Regions from separate parts of the Luteimonas vadosa genome, predicted to be linked through region 2. Evidence: predicted binding sites of a transcription regulator. Region 2 holds the regulator's gene; the other holds the start of a gene.
What was found. Region 2 encodes sigma-54, which starts transcription at its own class of promoters, with help from an activator protein. Its sites were predicted from a motif close to TGGCACGNGCNTTGC; they were not measured.
Positions count from the first base shown of each region.

Region 1 (11,057 bases), 530 kb from region 2:
TGGTCATCAAGGATCCGGACCGGGTTGCGGAGGGGGCCCAGGGGACGAATGCCTCTCCCAGCACGACGGAGAGCGGCGCTGTGGTACCGGCAACGGAATTCACGCGCGAAATCACGGCTTTCGATGCCTGGGCGAGACCGCTGACGATCGTCAAGTCCAGCTCCATGGGCAGCGTGAAAACGGAGTCCCTGACGTACCACGACAACCTGGCAAGTTGGGTGGTCGGTCAAGTCTCGACCGAGGCCACTGACGGGATCGAGTCGGCACGCACGGAGTACACGCAGGATTCGGCGCTGCCGAGGCACTCATGGAGCTTCGGCAAGCTGCTGCAGAGCCTCACCTATCATCCGGATGGAACGCTGTCGACGGTTGCCGACGGCAACAACAACGTCGTGGCGCTCAGCGGATGGAAGCGCGGCATCCCGCAGCTGATCCGCCATCCGGGCACGGCGGACCAGCCCGCGGGCACGGTGCAAACTGCGGAAGTCGACGGCAATGGTTGGATCCTGTCCGTGACCAACGAGGTCGGCGCGAAGCACTGCTACGGCTATGACGCGATGGGTCGAATCAGCCAGGTGCTCTATCCATCCGAAACTCAGGCGGGTGCCTGCGACGAGTCGGCTTGGAACGGGCAGCAGGCAACATTCCTTCAATTGACGGACAGCCATTGGTTGCCTCCGGGGGTGCTCCCAGGCTTTTGGCGCCAGACGGTCACGAAAGGAAATTACCTCAAGGCGGTGTACCTCGACGCGATGTGGCGCCCCGTCATGGAGCTGGAATACGATGCCAGCGACGTCTCGGGCAGCATGCGAAGCAGTCGGACCACCTATGACGCCGCCGGTCGGGTGGGCATGCGCACTTATCCCATCGCCGGCGCAGAGCAGGCAACGTCTGGAACGCGCACGCTGTACGACGCACTGGGCCGGGTCGTGAGGCTGGAACAGGACTCGGAACTGGGCGTGCTGACGACGACGACCACGTACGAGGCGGGCCACGTCGTGACCGTCACCAACCCGCGTGGACAGGCCACCCGCACCACGCACCGTGCCTTCGACCAGCCGACCTACGACGAGCCGCTACGCATCAGCGAGCTGGGTGGGGATCGCCACACGGAGATACGACGGGACATCTTCGGCAAGCCGCTCCATCTTCGCCGGCACGATGGTGACTACAGCAAGGATGTTTGGCGTCATTACGTGTACGACGTACACCAGCGACTCTGCAAGAGCATCGAGCCGGAAACGGGCGCCACGGTCATGGCTTACGACCAGGCGGGAAACCTGGCATGGTCCGCCAGCGGTCACCAGGAACTATCGAGCACCGCTTCCTGCAATTCCAGCGAGGGATATACGTGGGGACGACGCGTGGATCGAACATACGATGCACGCAATCGCCTCAAGACCCTCCGTTTCCCGGACGGCAACGGCGACCAGTCCTGGTCCTACACGCCCGACGGGCTGCCCGAGAAGATCGTCACCAGCAACGATGCCGGTGCCGCCCCCGTGCACAACGAATATAGTTATGACCTTCGTCGCCACCTCATCGGCGAACGACTCGTTCAACCCGGGTGGTACGCCTGGGGGCTGGACTACACCTACGACAGGAATGCGAACCTGGCCGGGCAGAGCTACCCGACCGGCCTGTACATCGACTACGCGCCCAATGCCCTGGGCCAGGCCACGCGCGCTGGCAGCTATGCAACCGGGGTGAGCTATCACCCCAACGGCGCCATCAAGCAGTTCACCTATGGGAATGGCATCGTCCACACCATGCAGCAGAACCTGCGGCAGCTTCCCGCGCGCAGCAGCGATAGCCATGGGGTTCTCGACCAACAGTACGTCTACGATCCCAACGCCAACGTGCAATACATCTATGACTGGCGTAGTCCCGGGGACCACCGATACCTCTATTACGATGGCCTGGATCGACTGATCGCGGCCGGTTCCCAAATGTTCCAGGGCGACCATTGGCACCGGTTCTCATACGATGCCCTGGACAACCTCACGTCGTGGAAACTGGGCGGCATCAAGGACTACGCCTTCTACGACTACGATGCCCGCAATCGACTGACCAACATCCGCAATTCCGCCGGTGCAACGGTGGTCGGAATTGGTTACGACGTGCAAGGAAACCTCGCCAACAAGAATGGTCAGGCGCACGTCTTCGACTTCGGCAACCGCCTGCGCGCAGTGCCGGGCAAGGAAGCGTATCGCTACGACGCCCTGGGCCGACGGGTGCAGGTCACCCGTAACGATGGCAAGACCGCCGTCTGGCAATACAGCCAGGCTGGACAACCCCTGTTCTGGAGCGACTGGAACGGGCCCAACTACCAGGACCACCAGACCCACGAGCAGGTCTACCTGGCCGGCAGCCTCGTCGCCATCATCGACCGCGCCTGGCCCAGCAACGCCATCCTGGCCACGAAGTACCAGCACACAGATGCCCTCGGTAGCCCGGTTGCAGTGACCAATGAGGCCGGCCGGGTGCTGGAACGCACCGTCTGGGAACCCTACGGAGCGGCGGTCGGCAAACCGACTTACAGTGGCGTCGGGTACACCGGGCATGTGATGGATGGTGGGACGGGACTGACCTATATGCAGCAGCGCTATTACGACCCCCAAATCGGAAGATTCTTGAGCGTGGATCCGGTCGCTGCGAATGGAAACTCTGGAATCAACTTCAACAGATACAAGTATGCGGCGAACAATCCCTATCGATTTCTAGATCCTGATGGACGTCAGGAACGACTCCGCCGCGACCGGTCGTCCATGAGCTCTCACACGAGCAACTTGTTTATTAAGACAATCGGACCCATCGACGGTGGGCCGGCATATGGTCCAAAGAAACCGAATGGAATCGAAATTCGCCCCGTCGAAGGGGCAATAAACAAGCGCAAACCACCTACTGCCGATGGTGGATTCGATCCTGAAGGCTCTAAGAAGCTTCGAAGCGGTGGCGCGCGCGTTCATCACGGGGTAGATGTCGCCGCAGAGCCTGGCACTCCAGTTCAAGCCGCAGGAGCAGGGAGAGTAAGAAATTTGAATGAGCCTAGGGGATACGGCATCTATGTAGTAATCAATCATGGTGATGGGCTTTCGACCCGTTATGCGCACCTTTCAAGAACAACACGTGAAAATGGAGAGCTTGTCAGCGTAGGCGATGTGATCGGTTACACGGGGATTTCTGGAAATCTCCCGCCTGGCGCGACTCCTCATCTACATTTTGAGGTGCGATTGAATGGAACTCCTCTGGACCCTACCAATTATGTTTACTATGACTATGAAGAATAATAGAAAAGGCTTTGAAGTTAAATCACATTTCCTCGCTGTAATTCTCCTAGCTACCGCCTTCAGTCAGGCGTGCGAAAGAGAGAGCCCGAGTAAAGGAGGTGGGCTTTCATTAGGAGGTCTGTATCCAGGTGAGAGCATTCAAAGTGTCGGTCGAAAGTATGGTCAACCACTTAGAACATTCAAGTCGATTGGCTTCATTACGGTAACTCACGAGTTTGGTGATGTGATAGTTGGGTTTGACGAAACTGGCGCCGTTGCTCGAGTTTTTGCAAAAACGAAGAGGGCATGTGATAAAAATGGTGTTTGCGTTGGCTCGCAATGGAGCGTGCTTGCGTCAAGAGGTTCTGGTAGCTATGTAAAAACGTCGTCCACTGGAATTGCCGACATCGGAGACTCATGCTGGGTCGAATTTACCCGTGATGGATCGCTTGTTAGGAGTATCGAACTACTTTGTCAGCCTTGATCTCTATTAGTTCTGTTTGGCGTTTCTATGAGGAAGATAGGAAGGTGCAAATGCCTCAAAGCGGCGAGTGAAATGAAATGAGATGGTTAGAGTTGACGGCGCTCGATTCAGAAGAATGAGTTCGCATTGGCAGAGAACGGGGCCTCGAAAGGGGTCAGGTTCAGTTGGCCGCGTCGGCGTTCATCCCAGTTACGAGCGGCTAGGCCGGGCAATGAACCTGACAGCTTCAACTCAGCGTGGCGGCCAGCCCGAGGGACGCCACCACCGGTCCCAGCGTCACGGCAAGGCTTGTGCGACGCGGATGCCCAGCAGGGCGCCGGTTCGCAGAAAAACGGTGCTAGGGACAATTAATCTGGGCGACAATTGGCACAGGTTCAGCTACGACGCGCTGGACAATGTGAAGTCGTGGACCTTGGGCGGGGTGAAGGATTCCGGGAAAAAGGTGTCAGGGACAATTAACCTGCGCCCGTGACGCACAAGGCCCGCACCGCGGGTCTTATTGTTTCTGAAAGTGCCACTTTTTGCGCCCGCTTTTTACCCCGCCGGCAACCACGGGAAAAAGGTGTCAGGGACAATTAACCTGGGATCGCAGATGTTTCAGGGCGACAATTGGCACCGGTTCTAGGGCTAACGACCTGTTGCTAGCCAAACCAAAAGCCCGACCCCCAACACCACCCGATACACCGCAAACGCGGTGAACCGGTGCGTCTGGATGTAGCGCAGCAGCCACTTGACCGCGATGAAGGCGGTGATCGCGGAGACGACGAAGGCGATGGCGAGGATTGTCCAGTCCTCGTGCGCGGCCTGGCCGCTGGCGACGACGTCGATGAGTTCATAGCCGGTCGCGGCGAACATGGTGGGGATGCCGACGAGGAAGGCGAATTCGGTGGCGGCGACGCGGTTGGTGGTGCCGAACAGCAGGGCGACGAAGATCGTGGCCGCGGAGCGCGAGGTGCCGGGGAAGACGCCGGCTACCACCTGCGCGACGCCGACCAGCACCGCGACCAGCCAGGTGATCTCGCTGCGCTCGCCGAGCGTGCGGGCGCGGCGCGCGGCGAGGTGCTCGGCGGCGACCATCCAGAAGCCGCCCAGAACCAGCGCCCAGGCGATCGGGGCGATGGCGTTGTCCAGTTCCCAGCCCAGGCGCTTGACCAGCAGGCCCAGGACGGCGGTCACGCCGAACGCGGCCGCCAGCTTGAAGCCGTAGTCGCGCGCCATGGCGGGATCATCGGTGTGGCCGCCGTCGGCACCCGGCATCTGCACGCGTCGGCCCAGGAAGCCGGCCGCCAGCGCCCACAGCCGCTGCCGGTAGATCAGGACCACGGCGAGGATGGCGCCGGCCTGGATGGCGATGTTGAACAGGTCGCTGCGGTGCCCCAGCCAGTGCTCGGCGATCAGCAAGTGGCCGGTGCTGGAGATCGGCAGGAATTCGGTGATGCCCTCGATGATGCCGAGCAGGACGGCGGCAAGGATTTCGTCGAGGGAGGCGACGCCGGCAAGGGGTGGCATGCAGGTCCGGAGCGTGGGCGAAACCGGAAGGATAGGCCTTCGAAGGGGTCGGGTTCATTCCCCCGGGGCGGGGATTGAACACAAAGCCCTCGGAAGGCGGAATGGCACCGCGGTGGTGCAAACGATGACCCGGTAGCACCAGCGAGGTGCGCCCCAGGCGACCGTGGCCCGGATTCGCCATAAAGATCAGTCGGTTACAAGTTGGCACGCGGCTTGCAATACCAACGGATATCCCACCCAGCCCAGGAGCTCCACCGTGTCCATCGACCACGTCGAAAAACTCATCAAGGACCACAAGGTCGAATTCGTCGACCTGCGCTTCACCGACGTGAGGGGCGTGCAGCACCACGTCACCTACCCGGCGTCGATCGTCGACGACAGCCTGTTCGAGGACGGCAAGATGTTCGACGGCAGCTCCATCAGCGGCTGGAAGGGCATCAACGAGTCGGACATGGTGCTGCTGCCCGACGCGGACACCGCGATCATCGATCCGTTCACCGCCGATCCCACCCTGATCCTGGTCTGCGACGTGCTCGACCCGGCGACGATGCAGGCCTACTCGCGCGATCCGCGCGGCGTCGCCAAGCGTGCCGAGGCGTTCCTGAAATCCAGCGGCATCGCCGACCAGGCGTTCTTCGGCCCGGAGCCGGAGTTCTTCATCTTCGACTCGGTGCGCTACAGCAACGAGATGGGGCACACCTTCTATCACATCGATTCGGAGGAGGCGCACTGGAACTCGGGCCGCGAATACGAGGGCGGCAACACCGGCTACCGGCCCGGCATCAAGGGCGGCTACTTCCCGGTCGCGCCACTGGATTCGCTGCACGACATCCGCGCCGAGATGTGCAAGACGCTCGAGGCCGCGGGCATCGAGGTCGAGGTGCACCACCACGAGGTGTCCAACGCCGGCCAGTGCGAGATCGGCACCAAGTTCAACTCGCTGGTCAAGAAGGCCGACGAGCTGCTGACGATGAAGTACATCATCAAGAACGTGGCCTTCCGCAACGGGAAGACCGCGACGTTCATGCCCAAGCCGATCGTCGGCGACAACGGCAGCGGCATGCACGTGCACCAGTCGCTGGCCAAGGGGGGCACCAACCTGTTCACCGGTGACGGCTACGGCGGCCTGAGCCAGATGGCGCTGTGGTACATCGGCGGCATCTTCAAGCACGCGCGCGCGATCAACGCCTTCGCCAACTCGACCACCAACTCCTACAAGCGCCTGGTGCCCGGTTACGAGGCGCCGGTGATGCTGGCGTACTCGGCGCGCAACCGCTCGGCGTCGTGCCGGATCCCGTACGTGTCCAATCCCAAGGCGCGGCGCATCGAGGTGCGCTTCCCCGACCCGATGCAGTCCGGCTACCTGACCTTCGCCGCGCTGATGATGGCGGGCCTGGACGGCATCAAGAACCAGATCGACCCGGGCGGCCCCAGCGACAAGGACCTGTACGACCTGCCGCCGGAGGAAGAGAAGAACATCCCGCAGGTGTGCGCGTCGCTCGACCAGGCCCTGCAGGCGCTCGACGAGGACCGCGAGTTCCTCAAGGCCGGCGGCGTGTTCACCGACGACCTCATCGACAGCTACATCGCGCTGAAGATGAAGGAAGTCACCGCCTTCCGCGCGGCGACGCATCCGCTCGAGTACCAGATGTACTACACGATCTGAGGTTCCAGGCGTCGACGAGTCATGACGCAGCACACCGACAGCCCGGCACGCGCCGGGCTGTCGTCGTTTGTGGTCCGCCGTCGGCCGTCCGGTTTGACGGCAGTCAACGGCTACCGCATCCGGTCGGCGACGACCTGTTCCAGCGTGGTGCTGAAGCCGTCGGCAAAGGCCTTGCCGTCGAGCAGTCCGGCGGCGCTCATTCGTTCGCGCATCCCGCTGCGCAAAGGGGTGAGCCGGTCGAGGTCCCGTGCGAGCTCCGATCCGATGCGGATGAACGCGTCCGCGTCGCCTGCAACGAGCGCGTCGAGCCCAAGCGCCTGCATCACTGACGCTCCCATGCGCGCGGCCATGCGCTCGCCGGGCAAGGTCAGCACCGGCGCGCCCTGCCACAGCGCCTGCAGGCTGGTCATGCCGCCGTTGAACGGCAGCGGATCGAGGGCGACGTCGACGTCGGCGTAGCGGGCGAGGAACTTGCCAGTATCGAGTTCCGGCGGCAGCAGCACGATGCGCGCGGGGTCGATGCCCTCGGCCTTGAAGCGCATCCACACCGCGTTGCGCACGCCTTCGTCGCCCAGCCCCATCGCGCTCATTCGCAGGCTGGCGTCCGGCGCTTCCTGCAGCAGCCGCGCCCACAGCCGCACGGTGGCGGGCGACAGCTTGGCAAGGTGGTTGAAGCTGCCGAAGCGGATGGGGCCGTCGCCACGCGGCAAGACGAACGGGGCCTCCTGGTCTGGCTGGAAGCAGAACAGGTGGCCCGGCAGCCGCAGCGCGGCCTCGTGCGCGGGCAGCTGCGCGTCATCGGGCAGGGTCACGGCGTCGCCGATCAGTCCGTCCATCGTCGGCAGGCCTGTGGGATGCAGGTAGCCCAGGTAGCCCAGCTGCAGCGGCGCGCAACGCGTGGCGAACAGGCCGGGCCGCCCGCCGCTGGAGTAGCCGGCCAGGTCGATGGCGACGTCGATCGCGTCGCGCTGCATGGCATCGAACAGCATGGCGTCGGGCCAGCCCTTGCTGTCGCGCCACTCCGCGAATGACTGCCGCAGGCTGTCGCCGTGCGCGTCGCGGCCGGCATCGCTGTAGGCGATGGCGTGGATGCGCTGGCGGTCGAGGTGCCGGACCAGGGGCGCCATCAGCAGGCCGACGGGATGGCGGCGCAGGTCGGGCGAGACGAAGCCCACGCGCAGCGGCCGGCTGCCCCGCGCATAGGGGCTGCGCGCGGACATGCGCTTGCCGGTCAGCGCCTGGATCCGGCTGGCGACGGCGCGATGCCGGTCGAGCGTCCGGCGGGCGGGTTCGTCGAGGTAGAGCGCATCCATCGCGGCGTTCTGCAGCACCGGCAAGGAGCCGGGCATCGCCGCCAGCGTGGCCTCGACGTCCTCCAGCGCGCGTTGCGCTTCGCCCGCCGACATCCAGGCCAAGCTGCGCGCCTGCCGCACGCCCCATGCCGTCGGCTTGCGTTGCAGGCAGGCCTGCGCGACCTGCAGCGCGGGCGTGATCGCGAAGCGATCGGCCAGGTGTTCGACCAGGATGCTGGCGGCGATCTCCTCGCCAGGATCGAGTGCGACCGCGCGTTGCGCCATCCGGCCCGCGCGTTCCGCATCGCCGGATGCCTGCGCCACCGCCGCCCCGAGTGCGTGCACGCGCGCCGCGTCGGGGCGTATCGCCAGCGCCTCGTCGATGGCCTGCAACGCGCGCGCGCCCTGGCCCAGCTGGATCGCCACCAGGGCCAGCAGCTGCAGCGCTTCGTCGTCGCCCTGCAGGGTCGGCGCGTCGACGAGGATCTGCAGCGCCTGCGCATGGCGGCCGGCGGCGTATTGCTGCTTGGCCTGGTTGGCGAGCGCGCTGGACATCGCGACATCTAATCACAGCGCGGTGCACGCCGGCACGCCCCACCGAGTGCGCGCGAGTGCCCGCGAGGCACGGGTCGCCCGCGTTACCATCCGGGCCATGGCACGGCACGTCGCAATGCGGATCACGCTGTTCGCCGCGCTGCTGTGGCTGCTCGCCGGCTGCGCGCACGGGCCCGCGCGCAACCCCATGGCGCAGTGGGTGCCGTCGCCCAACCACGAACCGCGCAAGCCGCAGCTGGTGGTGGTGCATTACACCGAGCAGGATTCGGTGGAGCGCAGCCTGGACACCTTGCGCACGCGCAACCGCTTCGGCCGCGTCAGCGCCCACTACCTGGTCGGCCGCGACGGCGCGCTGTACCAGCTCGTCGCCGACGAGGACCGCGCGTGGCACGCCGGTGCCGGCCGCTGGGGCACGATCACCGACGTGAATTCGGCCTCGATCGGCATCGAGCTCGACAACGACGGCGCATCACCGTTCCCGAAAGCGCAGATCGACACGCTGCTGCGCCTGCTCGACGACCTGTGCACGCGGCATCGCATCCCGCGCCACCAGGTCATCGGCCACGCCGACTTGGCGCCGGCGCGCAAGCGCGATCCCGGGCCGCTGTTCCCATGGCGGCGGCTGGCCGAGGCAGGCTTCGGCACCTGGCCCGATGCCGATGCCACCACTGAAGCGGTGCCCGAAGGCTTCGATCCGTTGCTCGCGCTACGACTGCTGGGGTATTCGATGCGCGAACCCGATGCCGCGATCCGCGCCTACCGGATGCGTTACCGGGGCGACGAGGCCGACACGCTGGACGACAGCGATGTGCGCATCCTGCATGCGCTGGTTCGGCAGTACCGGTGATCGTCCGCGCCTTGCGTGGCGCATTTTGCGTGCTGGCCGTCGCCTCGGCGGCCTGTGCGCCCGAGCCACGGGTGGACGAGGATCCGCGCCTGCGCCGCTACCTGGAGCAAACCGTCGCGGCATGGGTCCAGGGCGGGCGCTGCGCCTCCGAGGGCTTGGGTCGGGCGGGATCGACGGTTTACGTCTGGGCGCTCTGCCGCTCGCCGGCGAACGGGCAGGGCATGTCGCTGCCGGTCGCGATTGCGCTCGACCCGTCCGGCCGTCCGGTCGCCCATCGCATGCCGCGCGACGGCAATCGGCACGCCACCGACTTGGACGCGTTCTTCCCCGCCCCGGTCCGCGCCGCGATGCGTAACGGGCAAGCCGAGCGACTGCGCAGGCTCGAACGGCGCCTCCGGGCCGACGAACAGGACTAACAATGCGGCGGGCAGGGGGCGGTGCACTCGCCTGCGCCTGCGCCGCCCCCTGAGGGGTCCCACGCCGGGCAGCGATGCACTACATTGGTGCAATGCCGCTCGACCCCGCCTACGACCAGCTCAGCACCCCATTGGCGCGCGTCGACGCCGCCGGACGCGTGGCGGCCGTGAACCTGGCGTTCGCGCAGTGGCTGGGGGTCAGCGCCCGCCGCCTGCCGGGCCTGCCCCTGTCGGCGCTGGAGTTCGAGGGCGATGCGCTGGGGCGGGCGTCCGGCATGACGCACGGGCCACGGTCGAGCCTCCGCCTGCAGCGCTTGTCGATGGCGTTCCCCGGGGCGGCGCCGCGCTTCGCCGATGTCTGGCTGAGCCCGGTCGACGAGGACGCGGGCTGGCTCCTGGAGGCGCACCCGGTCGAGGAATTCCCGGGCGGCGACCCGGTGGCGGCATTGCCGATGGCGTTGTCGGCAGCGCTCAAGGGCCTGGCCCATGAATTGCGTAACCCGCTGGCCGGACTCAAGGGCGCGGCCCAGCTGCTGGCTCGGCGTGTCGATGGCGGCGAGGCGGGCGAGCTGGTCGAGCTGATCGGCTCGGAGGTCGATCGGCTCGCGCAGCTGCTCGACCGCATGCTGGAACCCGCGCCGCCGCAGCCGCATGCCGAGGTCAACATCCACGCCGTGCTCGAACGCGTGCTGCGGCTGGCCGAAAGCGACGCCGGCTGGGCGGTGAAGCTGGTGCGCGACTACGACCCCAGCCTGCCCGAGCTGCTCGGGGACGCCGACCGCATGATGCAGGCCGTCTGGAACCTGGTGCGCAACGCCATCGAGGCCGGCGCCGGCGAGGTGGTGCTGCGCACCCGCGCCGAACACGGCGCGCGCATCGGCGACGCGCTGCATGCGATGGCGCTGCGGCTGGAGGTCGTGGACGACGGGCGCGGCGTGCCCGAATCGCTGGCGGAGCAGGTCTTCCTGCCGCTGGTGTCCGGACGCGCCGAAGGCACCGGGCTCGGCCTGGCGTTGTCG
Region 1 is NZ_BAABJY010000001.1:707,262-718,318, forward strand. It holds gene ABD970_RS12495 (peptidoglycan DD-metalloendopeptidase family protein) at 1-3,290, shown strand, start outside; gene ABD970_RS03245 (hypothetical protein) at 3,280-3,753, shown strand; gene ABD970_RS03250 (undecaprenyl-diphosphate phosphatase) at 4,381-5,262, opposite strand; gene glnA (type I glutamate--ammonia ligase) at 5,519-6,928, shown strand; gene ABD970_RS03260 (O-linked N-acetylglucosamine transferase, SPINDLY family protein) at 7,039-8,775, opposite strand; gene ABD970_RS03265 (N-acetylmuramoyl-L-alanine amidase) at 8,873-9,622, shown strand; gene ABD970_RS03270 (hypothetical protein) at 9,619-10,038, shown strand; partial or broken gene ABD970_RS03275 (two-component system sensor histidine kinase NtrB) at 10,131-11,057, shown strand, end outside.
Region 1: glnA (type I glutamate--ammonia ligase) is a predicted target of sigma-54. The motif match lies at 5,465-5,479, and genes of this name have one in related genera.

Region 2 (11,057 bases):
GGCAATGTCCGGATCGAGCAGGCCGGGCGCGGCGCGATGAGCGGCCCCCGCATCGTCTACAACATGCAGACCGGCCAGGTGCAGGGCGGCGGCGGCGAAGGCGGCGGCCAGATCCGCACGCGGATCCTGCCCCGCGCGGCCCAGGGCAACAAGCAAGGCAGCGACTGATGCTCGTCGCCGAGGGGTTGCGCAAGCGGTACCGCTCGCGGGAAGTCGTGCACGACTTCGGCCTGACCCTGGACGCGGGCGAAGTGGTCGGCCTGCTCGGGCCCAACGGCGCGGGCAAGACCACCTGCTTCTACATGATCGTGGGCCTGGTTCCCGCCGACGATGGCCGCATCCTGCTCGACGGGCGTGACATCACCGGCGAACCGATGCATCGCCGCGCCCAGCTGGGTGTCGGCTACCTGCCGCAGGAACCCTCGGTCTTCCGCAGGCTCAGCGTGGCCGACAACATCATGCTGGTCCTCGAACTGCGCGACGACCTGGATGGCCGCGCCCGCCAGGCCGAGCTGGCCAGCCTGATGGACGAACTGCAGGTCGCCCATGTCGCCGGCCAGCTTGGCGCCAGCCTGTCCGGCGGCGAGCGCCGGCGGGTGGAGATCGCCCGCGCGCTGGCCGCGAACCCGCGGCTGATGCTGCTCGACGAGCCCTTCGCAGGCGTGGACCCGATCTCCGTCGGCGAGATCCAGCGCATCGTCGAGCACCTCAAGCACCGCGGCATCGGCGTGCTCATCACCGACCACAACGTGCGCGAAACCTTGGGCATTTGCGACCGGGCGTATATCCTCAACGAAGGCGGCGTGCTCGCGCAGGGGGCTCCGGACGCGCTGCTGGCCGATCCCGACGTGCGTCGGGTCTACCTGGGGGACGCGTTCCGCCTGTAGTCCCGCCGCGTCACCCAACGGCACCGGGGACGATGAAGCAACGCCTGCAGACAACGCTCGGGCAACACCTGGTCCTGACGCCACAGCTGCGCCAGGCGCTGCATATCCTGCAGCTCTCGACGCTCGAACTGGAGGCGGAGATCCTGTCCGCGCTGGAGAGCAACCCCCTGCTGGACTGGGAGGAGGAGTCGGCGATCAGCGCCGGTCCGGAAGATCCCGCGCGCGCGAACGGTACGGCCGCCGACGGCGACGCATCGTCCCCGGCAACGGAAGACGCGGGCTGGGAACAGCAGGAGCGCTGGGGCGACGAGGCGTTCGCGCGCAGCGGCGGCGGCAACGGCGCGGGTTACGACGACGTCGACACCGAGGAACGGGTCGCGGAGAGCGAGAACCTGCACGACCACCTGGCCTGGCAACTGCACCTGTCGCACCTCTCGCCGCGGGATCGCCAGATCGGCGTGGCGCTGATCGATGCGATCGACGACGACGGCTACCTGCGCGAATCGATCGACAGCATCGTCGAGACCTTGTTGCCCGACCTGCACTGCCACCAGGACGAGGTCCTGAACGTGCTGCGCCAGATCCAGGCGTTCGACCCGACCGGCGTGGGCGCCCGCGACCTGGGCGAGTGCCTGCTGCTGCAGCTGGACGTCCTCCCCGAGGACACGCCCTGCATGGCCTTGGCCAGGCGCACCGCCCAGGCGCTGATCGAACAGCTTCCCCGGCTCGGCGCGGAGGGCCTGGCGGCGGCGTTGCCATGCAGCCTGGACGAAGCCGCCGGCGTACTGGAATTGTTGCGCACGCTCGATCCCAGGCCCGGCGGCCAGGTCGGCGACCTGCCGCAGGACACCTACGTCGTGCCCGACTGCGTGATCAGCCGGCACAACGGCATGTGGCAGGTGTCGCTCGCCGGCAACCAGCAGCCGCGCCTCATCATCCACCGCGGCTACGAGCAGATGATCAAGCACGCCAGCTCGGAGGATTCGGGTTACCTGCGCGGGCACCTGCAGGAGGCTCGCTGGCTGCTAAAGAATTTGGAAGCGCGCGGCGAGACCCTGCTCAAGGTGGTCCGATGCCTGGTGCAACAGCAATCAGGGTTCCTCGAGTTCGGCGACCTGGCGTTGCGCCCGCTGACGCTTCGCGAGGTGGCCGTCGAGATCGGCATGCATGAATCCACCGTGTCGCGCGCGGTGTCCCGCAAGTACGCGCGCACGCCGCGGGGCACCTTGCCGCTGCGCGCGTTCTTCGCCTCCGGCGTCGACAACGAAGGCGGCGGCGGCACCTCGAGCACCGCGATCCAGGACATGATCCGCCGGCTGGTCGAGGCCGAGGACCCGCGCAAGCCGCTGTCCGACGCCCGACTGGCCGAAGCCCTGAAGGCCGCCGGGGTCGCGGTGGCCCGGCGTACCGTCGCCAAGTACCGCGAAGCGCTCAACATCCCCTCCTCCCACGACCGGGTCAGGATCGGTTGAGCCCCGTGGCACCGCGCCGGGGATCGGCGGGCCTCCCTGCCCCCCGCGCCCGGGCCGCCCGTCGTGGAGTTCACCGCGCCGCCAGCTCTGCGTTAACCTAATTCCAACCACGGCATCCGCCAGTTGCGCGATGCTGGGGACCCGCAGAAGGAGGCAGCAGATGCGCATCGAAACCCACGGCCAGCAGATCCAGGTCACTCCCGCGCTTCGCGAATACGTCGAATCCAAGTTGCAGCGCCTCGGGCGCCACTTCGAGCAACCCTTCGACGTGCGCACGCAGCTCAGCCTCGACAAGCCGGACCACCGCGCCGAGGCCACGATCAACCTCTCCGGGAAGACCCTGCATGCCGATGCCAGCGCGATCGACATGTATGCCGCCATCGACCTGCTCGCCGACAAGCTCGACCGCCTGCTGATCAAGCACCGCAAGAAGATGGTCGACCACCACCGGGGCCAGAGTCCGGCCCGGAGCGGCGAGTTCGGTTGAGTCCCGTGGCGAGACCACGGGGATGACCGGCCGGTGACGGCGCGCGGCCACGGTCGTACGCACGGCACGCGCGGCATGGAAGCCCGGGGTCGCACGCGACGTTGGCGTCGACCCGGCCCGAAGGCACGACGTTCCACTGCGCGCCCGGCCCAGGGGCGCGGAGTCCATGCAGGACGTGGCACGCTCGGCATGCCCTGCCATGACGAGCCGTCCCGCCCCCTCGAGGACCACGCCATGCCATTCGACGACCTGCTCGCTGCCGACCGCATCGTGATGCTGATGGATCCGATCGACCGCAACACCGTGCTCGATGCCGCCGCGCGCCTGCTGGCCGGGGACCCCGGCGGACTCACCCAGGCGATTGCCGAGGGCCTGCGCGCACGCGAGCGGGCCGCCAGCACCGCCATCGGACGGGGCGTGGCGCTGCCGCACTGCCGGGACAACGCCTTTGCCGGCGCCCGCGGCGCGTTCCTGCGGCTCGCCTACCCCGTGGACTTCGGGGCGGGCGACGGGGAACCGGTCGACCTCGTATTCGCCATGTGCGCACCGGAGGACGAGACCGGGGAGCACCTGCACACCCTGGCAAAACTGGCGGAGCGCTTCTCCGACGCGCAGCTGCGCGAGGATCTGCGCGAAGCGACCGAGATGCGGGCCATCCGCGACGCGCTGCTCTCGACATCCCGTGGCGATATCTGGAACATCGCCACGGCATGAACGCACGGATCACCGCACGGGAACTGTTCGACCAGCTGCGCGAGCGGCTGGAACTGCGTTGGCTCGCCGGCGAGAGCGGCGAATCGCGCGTCCTGGAAGCCGTCGAGACCGTCGCCCGGCGCCCATCGCTGGCCGGCTACCTCAACATCATCTACCCCAACAAGGTGCAGATCCTCGGAAGCGAGGAACTGGCCTGGCTCGATGGACTGGATTCCCGGCAGCGCTGGGAAACCATCGAGAAGATCATGCAGTACCGGCCATTGGCGATGGTCATCAGCAAGGGGCAATCCTGCCCCGACGACCTGCGCACGGCGGCGGAGGAATCGTCGACGCCGCTCTGGTCGGCGCCACGCCGCGGCCACGAACTGCTCAACCACATGCAGTACCACCTGGCGCGCACCCTGGCGCCACGGGTCACGCTGCACGGCGTGTTCATGGAGATCTACTCCATTGGCGTGCTGATCACCGGGGAGTCGGGCTCGGGCAAGAGCGAGCTGGCGCTGGAACTGGTCACGCGCGGGCACCGCCTGGTCGCCGACGACGCCCCCGAGTTCACCCAGATCGCTCCCGACGTGCTCGACGGGACCTGTCCGCCCCTGCTGCAGGACCTGCTGGAACTGCGCGGCCTGGGCGTGCTCGACATCCGCGAGATGTTCGGCGACACCGCGGTGAAGCGGAACAAGTACCTTCGCCTGATCGTGCACCTGAGCCGCTCGGACGAGGACACCGCCACGTCTTGGGACGAGGACGGCATGGTGCGCCTGACCGGCGACCTCGGGTCCCGCCATGTGCTCGACCTCGACGTGCCGATGATCACCCTGCCGGTGATGCCCGGACGCAACCTGGCCGTGCTCGCGGAAGCCGCCGCGCGCACCCACATCCTGCGCGCCAAGGGCGTCGACCCTGCCGCCGCCTTCATGGCCCGGCATTCGCACTTCCTCGAGCGGGGGGAGCGATGATCGAAATCGTCTCCCCCGCGCCATCGCTGCTCGTGGTCAGCGGCATGTCCGGCAGCGGCAAGTCCGTGGCCCTCAACACCTTCGAGGACCTGGATTTCTACTGCGTCGACAACCTGCCGGCGGAATTGCTGCCGGACTTCGTGCGCAGCGCGACCCATCCCGAGCGCAGCTCGCAGAAGCTGGCCGTCGGCATCGACGTGCGCAGCCGGGGCGACCTCGCCAACATCCCGGAGTGGTTGTCCGCGGTGGGCGCCATGGGACTGGACCCGAAACTGGTGTTCTTCGACACCCGCGACGAGGTCCTGCTCAAGCGCTACGCAGAGACCCGCCGCAGGCATCCCCTGACCCACCTGGGCCTGGCCCTGGCCGACGCGATCGCGCTCGAGCGCCAGGCGCTCAAGCCGTTGCGCGCGCTGGCCGACGTGATCATCGACACCAGCGACCTAAACGTGCACCAGATGCGGCGCCGTGTGATCACCGAACTGGGCCTCGGGCTGCATTCGGCGCTTTCGCTGTTGTTCGAGTCCTTCGCCTACCGGCGTGGCGTGCCCGCCGATGCGGATTTCGTGTTCGACGCCCGTGGCTTGCCGAATCCGCATTGGGATGCTCGCCTGCGGCCGCTGTCGGGACGCGACGCCGATGTCCACGATTACCTGGACGCACAGGACGATGTCCGCCGCTACGTCGGGCAGGTCGGCGACTTCCTCGGCACCTGGCTGCCGCGCATGCAGTCGGACACGCGCAGCTACGTCACCGTGGCCTTCGGATGCACCGGTGGGCGCCACCGATCCGTCTACCTGGCCGAGACGCTCGGCGAACTTGCCCGCACGCGGGGATGGGGCGATGTCGCCACGTTCCATCGCGAGCTCGATTGAGCGCGCCTCGCGGTCCGGGCCCACAAGCCGGCCCCGGCTCTGCTAAGTTTGACCGATGGCAGTCGGCATCCTCCTCGTCACCCATCCCGGCATCGGCAACGCGACCATCGCGGTGGCCGCCAGGCTCTTGCGCAACCTGCCGTTGAAGGTCGAGGCCTTCGAGGTCCCGCTCGATGGCGACCCGGACGAATTGCTTCCCAAGGCCAGCGCCGCCCTGCGACGCGTCGACGGCGGCTTCGGAGTCCTGGTGCTCACCGACCTGTACGGGGCGACGCCCAGCAACCTGGCGGCACGGCTGGCGCACCTCGGCACGCCCGTGCGCCGCGTGTCCGCGCTCAACCTGCCGATGCTCCTGCGGGTGATGAACTACCCGGAACTGGAGCTCGACGACCTGCCGGCCGTCGCTGCCGCAGGCGCGCGCAACGGGGTCATCCATGACGATGCCTGAGCTGCCGCGGCCGTCCAGGCGATGCAGGCGCTTGCGCGCCCTAGCTCTCGCGTCCGGCAACGGACTCGCGCCGGTTCCGGGGGTGGCGGCATGATCGAGCGCGAGCTGGTGATCACCAACAAGCTTGGCCTGCATGCCCGCGCCACCGCCAAGCTGGTGCAGGTGCTCGCGCCTTACCGCTGCAATGCCACGCTTACCGCCAAGGGACGCGAGGTCAATGCCAAGAGCATCATGGGGGTCATGCTCCTCGCCGCCGGCCAGGGCACCCCGGTGGTGCTGCGGGTGGAGGGCGAGGACGCGGAGGCGGCGGCCGAGGCGGTCGGCGCCCTGTTCGAGCGCCGGTTCGACGAAGACAGCTAGCGCGCTGCCCTCACGATGACCGGCTTGCGGCGTCATCGTGCATGCGCAACACGGAGGCACACCATGGCGGTACAAAACAGGGGCGAAGCACGGCGGTGCGCATCGGCAAGCCGGTCCCGTCGGCCCTCGGGCGTCCTTGGCAGGCCACCCAAGAGGGGGCACAGATAGATGCGGCAGTCGCTACCCGGGCAAGGCGCATCCAGGGGCACGGCGCTGGGCCGCGCGCGCATCCGCCAACCGCATGCACTGGAGGTCGCCGAAGAGCGCATCGCCGAGGCGGACGTCCCGGCGGAGCTGGCCCGACTACGCGCGGCCATCGACCTGGTGCGCGGCGAGATGCGCGACATGCGCGATCGCCTGCATGGCGCGCTCGCCCGGGAAGTCGGCGAGTTCCTCGACCTGCACGCCTTGCTGCTGGACGACCCCGAGTTGCTGCAGGGTCTCGATGAACTGATCACCATCGGCCGGTACGGTGCCGACTACGCGTTGCGGCTCCAGCGCGACCGGCTGGCATCGGTGTTCGAAGGGATGGACGACGCCTATTTCCGTAGCCGCATCGAGGACATCGACCACGTCATCGGCCGGGTGCATGCCGCCCTGCATCGGCGCGACGCGGAACTGCTCGGCGTTGCCGGCGAGATCCTGGTCACCGACAGCATCGCGCCTGCCGAGATCGCCCAGCTGCAGGCGCAAGGCGTGCTGGGCATCATCACCGCCGGCGGCAGCGCGCTCTCGCACAGCGCCATCCTCGCGCGCAGCCTGCACCTGCCGCTGGTCGTCTCCGCGCCGGAGGCCCTGCAGAGGATCAACGACGGCGACGTGCTGGTCATCGACGGCGGCAGTGGACTGGTGGTGGTCGAACCCGATGCCGACGACCTGCGCGCGCACCGGGGCCGCAAGCGGGACGAGAAGCGCGAGCAGCAGCAGCTGCACCGCCTGCGGCGGGAACCCTCGCGCACGCGCGACGGCGTCGACATCCGACTGTACGCGAACGCCGAATCCCGCGAGGACGTGGCCGAGTCGCATGCGCTGGGCGCCGCCGGGGTGGGGCTGTATCGCACCGAGTACCTGTTCCTGCAGCGGCCGGGCCTGCCCGACGAGGAGGAGCAGTTCCGGGCCTACCGCGACCTGGTGCTGGGCATGACCGGCCGCATGGTCACGATCCGCACGCTGGACATCGGCGCGGACAAGGCCGACCGCAGCGGCCTGGCGCTGCGCAACGAGCCCAACCCGGCGCTGGGACTGCGCGGCGTGCGGCTGTCGCTTTCGCGGCGCGACGTGTTCCAGACCCAGCTGCGCGCCATCGTCCGCGCCTCGGCTTACGGGCCATTGCGCATCCTGGTGCCCATGGTCACCCAGCGCAGCGAGCTGCTGGACGTCGCGCGCCTGCTCAAGCGGGTGGTGGACAAGCTCCGGCGCGACGGCCACGCCGTGGCACGCCAGATCCCCCTCGGGGCGATGATCGAGGTCCCGGCGGCCGCGCTTGCCTTGCCGACGCTGATCGACCGGATCGACTTCCTGTCCGTCGGCACCAACGATCTCGTCCAATACCTGCTTGCCGCCGATCGCGGCAACGATGCGCTCGGCGACCTGTACACGCCGATGCATCCTGCGATGATCCGCTTGCTGCACGACGTGATCTCCACGGCCGACGCGAACGGCAAGCCCGTGGCGGTCTGCGGGGAAATGGCGGCCGACCCGCTGTTCACGCCCGTACTGCTCGCCCTGGGCCTGAAGGAACTCAGCCTGCACCCGAGCACCCTGCTGCAGGTGCGCCGCGCCATCCGCGCCCTGGACCTCGGACAGTTGCGGGAAAGCGCGCCGGCATTGCTGCGGGCCCGCGACAGAGCCGGCATCGAGCGCTGGCTGGCGCGCGCCAGCGAGCCGGCCTGACACCTGCGCCAAGGCGTCCCGGCTCGCCGGGGTGTGCAGGCCACCCGTCGAAGGTGATAATGCGCGCATGAACGCCTGATCCTGTCGCGCCTGCCGTCGCGACGCCGCACCGTCCAGCCGCAGGAAGCCGCCATGGCAGAAGCCGTCCGCCAAGACAAGACCGCGCGCCAGCTGCGAATGCTTTCGGACGCGTTGGAAAGCGGACGGCTGGGTCCGGTCCGGCGGCTGATCAACACGCTGGCGCCGGCGGAGATCGGCAACCTCCTCGAATCCCTCCCGCCGGACCGCCGCAGCGTCGTCTGGGGCCTGGTCGACCCCGAGGACGACGGCGAGGTGCTGGTCCACGTCGGCGACGAAGTCCGCGAAAGCCTGATCGCGGACATGGACCCGGACGAGATCGTCGCCGCGGTCGAGGACCTGGACATCGACGACCTCGCCGACCTGGTCGAGGAGTTGCCCGACACGGTCATCGACGAAGTCCTCAAGTCGATGGACCGCGAGAACCGCGAGCGATTCGAGCAGGTGCTCTCCTACCCGGAGGACAGCGCCGGCCGCCTGATGAACCCCGACGTGGTGACGGTGCGCGCCGACACCACGGTCGACGTCGTCCTGCGCTACCTGCGCCTGCGCGGCGAGCTGCCGGAACACACCGACCACCTCTACATCGTCAACCGCCGCCACCAGCTCCTGGGCTGGGTCGCGCTGCAGGACCTGGTGACCAGCGACCCGGCCAGCCCCGTCAACCGCCTGATCGACGACACCCTCACCGCGCTGCACGTCGACGAGTCCTCCGACGAGGTCGCCCGCCAGTTCTCGGACCACGACTGGGTGTCGGCGCCGGTGGTCGACGACGGCAACATCCTGCTCGGGCGCATCACCATCGACGACGTGGTCGACATCATCCGCGACCAGGCCGAGCACCAGGCCCTCGGTGCGGCCGGCCTCGACGAGGAGGAGGACCTGTTCTCGCCGGTGCGCCGCGCCGTGCGCGGCCGCGTGGTCTGGCTGGGCGTGAACCTCGCGACGGCCTTTCTGGCAGCTTGGGTAATCGGTCGCTTCGAGGCCACCATCGAGCAGATCGTCGCGCTGGCCGTGCTGATGCCCATCGTCGCAGGCATCGGCGGCAATGCCGCGATGCAGGTGCTGACGCTGATGGTGCGCGGCCTGGCGCTGGGCCAGGTCGGCGCCAGCAACGCCAGCGTGCTGTTGTGGAAGGAAGTCCGCGTCGCCTCGATCAACGGGCTGCTGATCGGCGGCTTCGTCGGCCTCGTCGCGTACATCTGGTTCCACGACTGGGTGCTGTCGCTGGTCATCGCGGCGGCGTTGTTGCTGAACTTCCTCGCCGCGGCGCTGGCCGGTGTGCTCGTGCCGTTGACCATGAAGCGCGCCGACGTCGATCCGGCCGTCGCGGGCGGCGTGGTGGTCACCGCGGTGACCGACGTGGTCGGCTTCTTCAGCTTCCTCGGGCTGGCGACGGTGATCCTGCTGCGTTGAGCGAGCCTTTACCGCGCCGGGTCGGCGCGCAGGCGGGGACAGCGATGTCCGCGGTGGCCAGTGCCGGCTCGGGTCGGCAGCGTGCCCGGGGTTTCACGGTGCACGACGGGGTCGAGGGCGTCACGCCCGAGCCAGCAACGCCTCCAGCACCGCCATCCGCACCGCGACGCCGTTGGCGACCTGGCGCAGGACCAGCGATTGCGGGCCGTCGGCGACCGTGTCGTCGATTTCGATGCCGCGGTTCATGGGCCCGGGATGCAGGACGACCGCGTCGCCAGCGGCACGGCGCAGTCGCCGTGGGGTCAATCCGTAATCGCGGTGGTAGTCCTCCAGCGAATCCACCAGCCCTTCGACCATGCGCTCGCGCTGCAGCCGCAGCAGCATCACCGCATCGACGCCGTCGAGGGCGGCATCGAAATCCGTGGTCACGGTGCAACCGGAAAGCAACCCGTCGCCCGGAAGCAGCGCCCTCGGCGCGCAGACGCGGATCTCACCCGCACCCAGCGTGCGCAGGGCATGCAGGTCGGAGCGGGCCACGCGCGAATGCAGCACGTCGCCGACCACCAGCACCTTGAGCGCGGAAAAATCGACGCCCTTGGCCTGCCGCAGCGTCAGCATGTCCAGCAAGCCCTGCGTCGGGTGCGCGCTGCGCCCGTCGCCCGCGTTCACCAGCGACGTCCCGGGGGCCGCCGCGGCGGCCAGGGCCGCCACCGCGCCGTCCTCCGCCGCGCGGACCACGAAGCACTGCACGCCCATCGCCTCGATCGTCTTCAGCGTGTCGCGCGCGGTCTCGCCCTTGGTGGTCGAGGAGGTCGAGGCATCGAAGTTGAGCACGTCGGCACCCAGCCGCTGCGCCGCACGCTGGAACGAAAGCCGGGTGCGTGTCGAAGGTTCGAAGAACAGCGTGCACATGGCCCGACCGGCCAGCGCCCTGGGATCCGGGTTGCCGTCCATCAAGGCCTGCGCGCGGTCGAGCAACGCGACGACGGTCTCGCGCGGCACTCCCTCCAGGGTCAGCAGGTGGTGGAGGCGGCCGTCGCTGGCGTGTTGTGCGATCACCGGCCACCCCGCAGGTTGCATCCGGACCGACCCATCCGGCGCTGCGCGCCACCTGCGCCCCCAGCCGCATGGACCACGGAAAAGCGGTTGTGGCGGATGCGACGCCGTTGACCGGTCACGACAGGACCACCGCGTCGGCGGGCGCGGCCAGCCATCGCTCGACGATCACCGCCGCGGCCACGGCATCGAGCGCGGCGGCATCGCGGCGACGCTTGCGCCCCGCGGCCCTGTCGGCGGCGAAGCGCTCGGCGGCCTCGATGGAGCTAGAGCGTTCGTCCACGAGCACGACGGGTCTCCCGTAGCGCGCCTGCAGGGCGCGTGCGAAGGCATGGGCGCGCTCACGGATCGGCTGGTCGCCGCCATCCAGGGTCATCGGATCGCCGACCACGAACCCGTCCGGCCGCCATTC
Region 2 is NZ_BAABJY010000001.1:1,233,091-1,244,147, reverse strand. It holds gene lptA (lipopolysaccharide transport periplasmic protein LptA) at 1-168, shown strand, start outside; gene lptB (LPS export ABC transporter ATP-binding protein) at 168-887, shown strand; gene ABD970_RS05610 (RNA polymerase factor sigma-54) at 920-2,359, shown strand; gene hpf (ribosome hibernation-promoting factor, HPF/YfiA family) at 2,520-2,846, shown strand; gene ABD970_RS05600 (PTS sugar transporter subunit IIA) at 3,081-3,560, shown strand; gene hprK (HPr(Ser) kinase/phosphatase) at 3,557-4,519, shown strand; gene rapZ (RNase adapter RapZ) at 4,516-5,394, shown strand; gene ABD970_RS05585 (PTS sugar transporter subunit IIA) at 5,450-5,842, shown strand; gene ABD970_RS05580 (HPr family phosphocarrier protein) at 5,933-6,202, shown strand; gene ptsP (phosphoenolpyruvate--protein phosphotransferase) at 6,371-8,095, shown strand; gene mgtE (magnesium transporter) at 8,228-9,589, shown strand; gene ABD970_RS05565 (aspartate carbamoyltransferase catalytic subunit) at 9,710-10,648, opposite strand; gene ruvX (Holliday junction resolvase RuvX) at 10,764-11,057, opposite strand, start outside.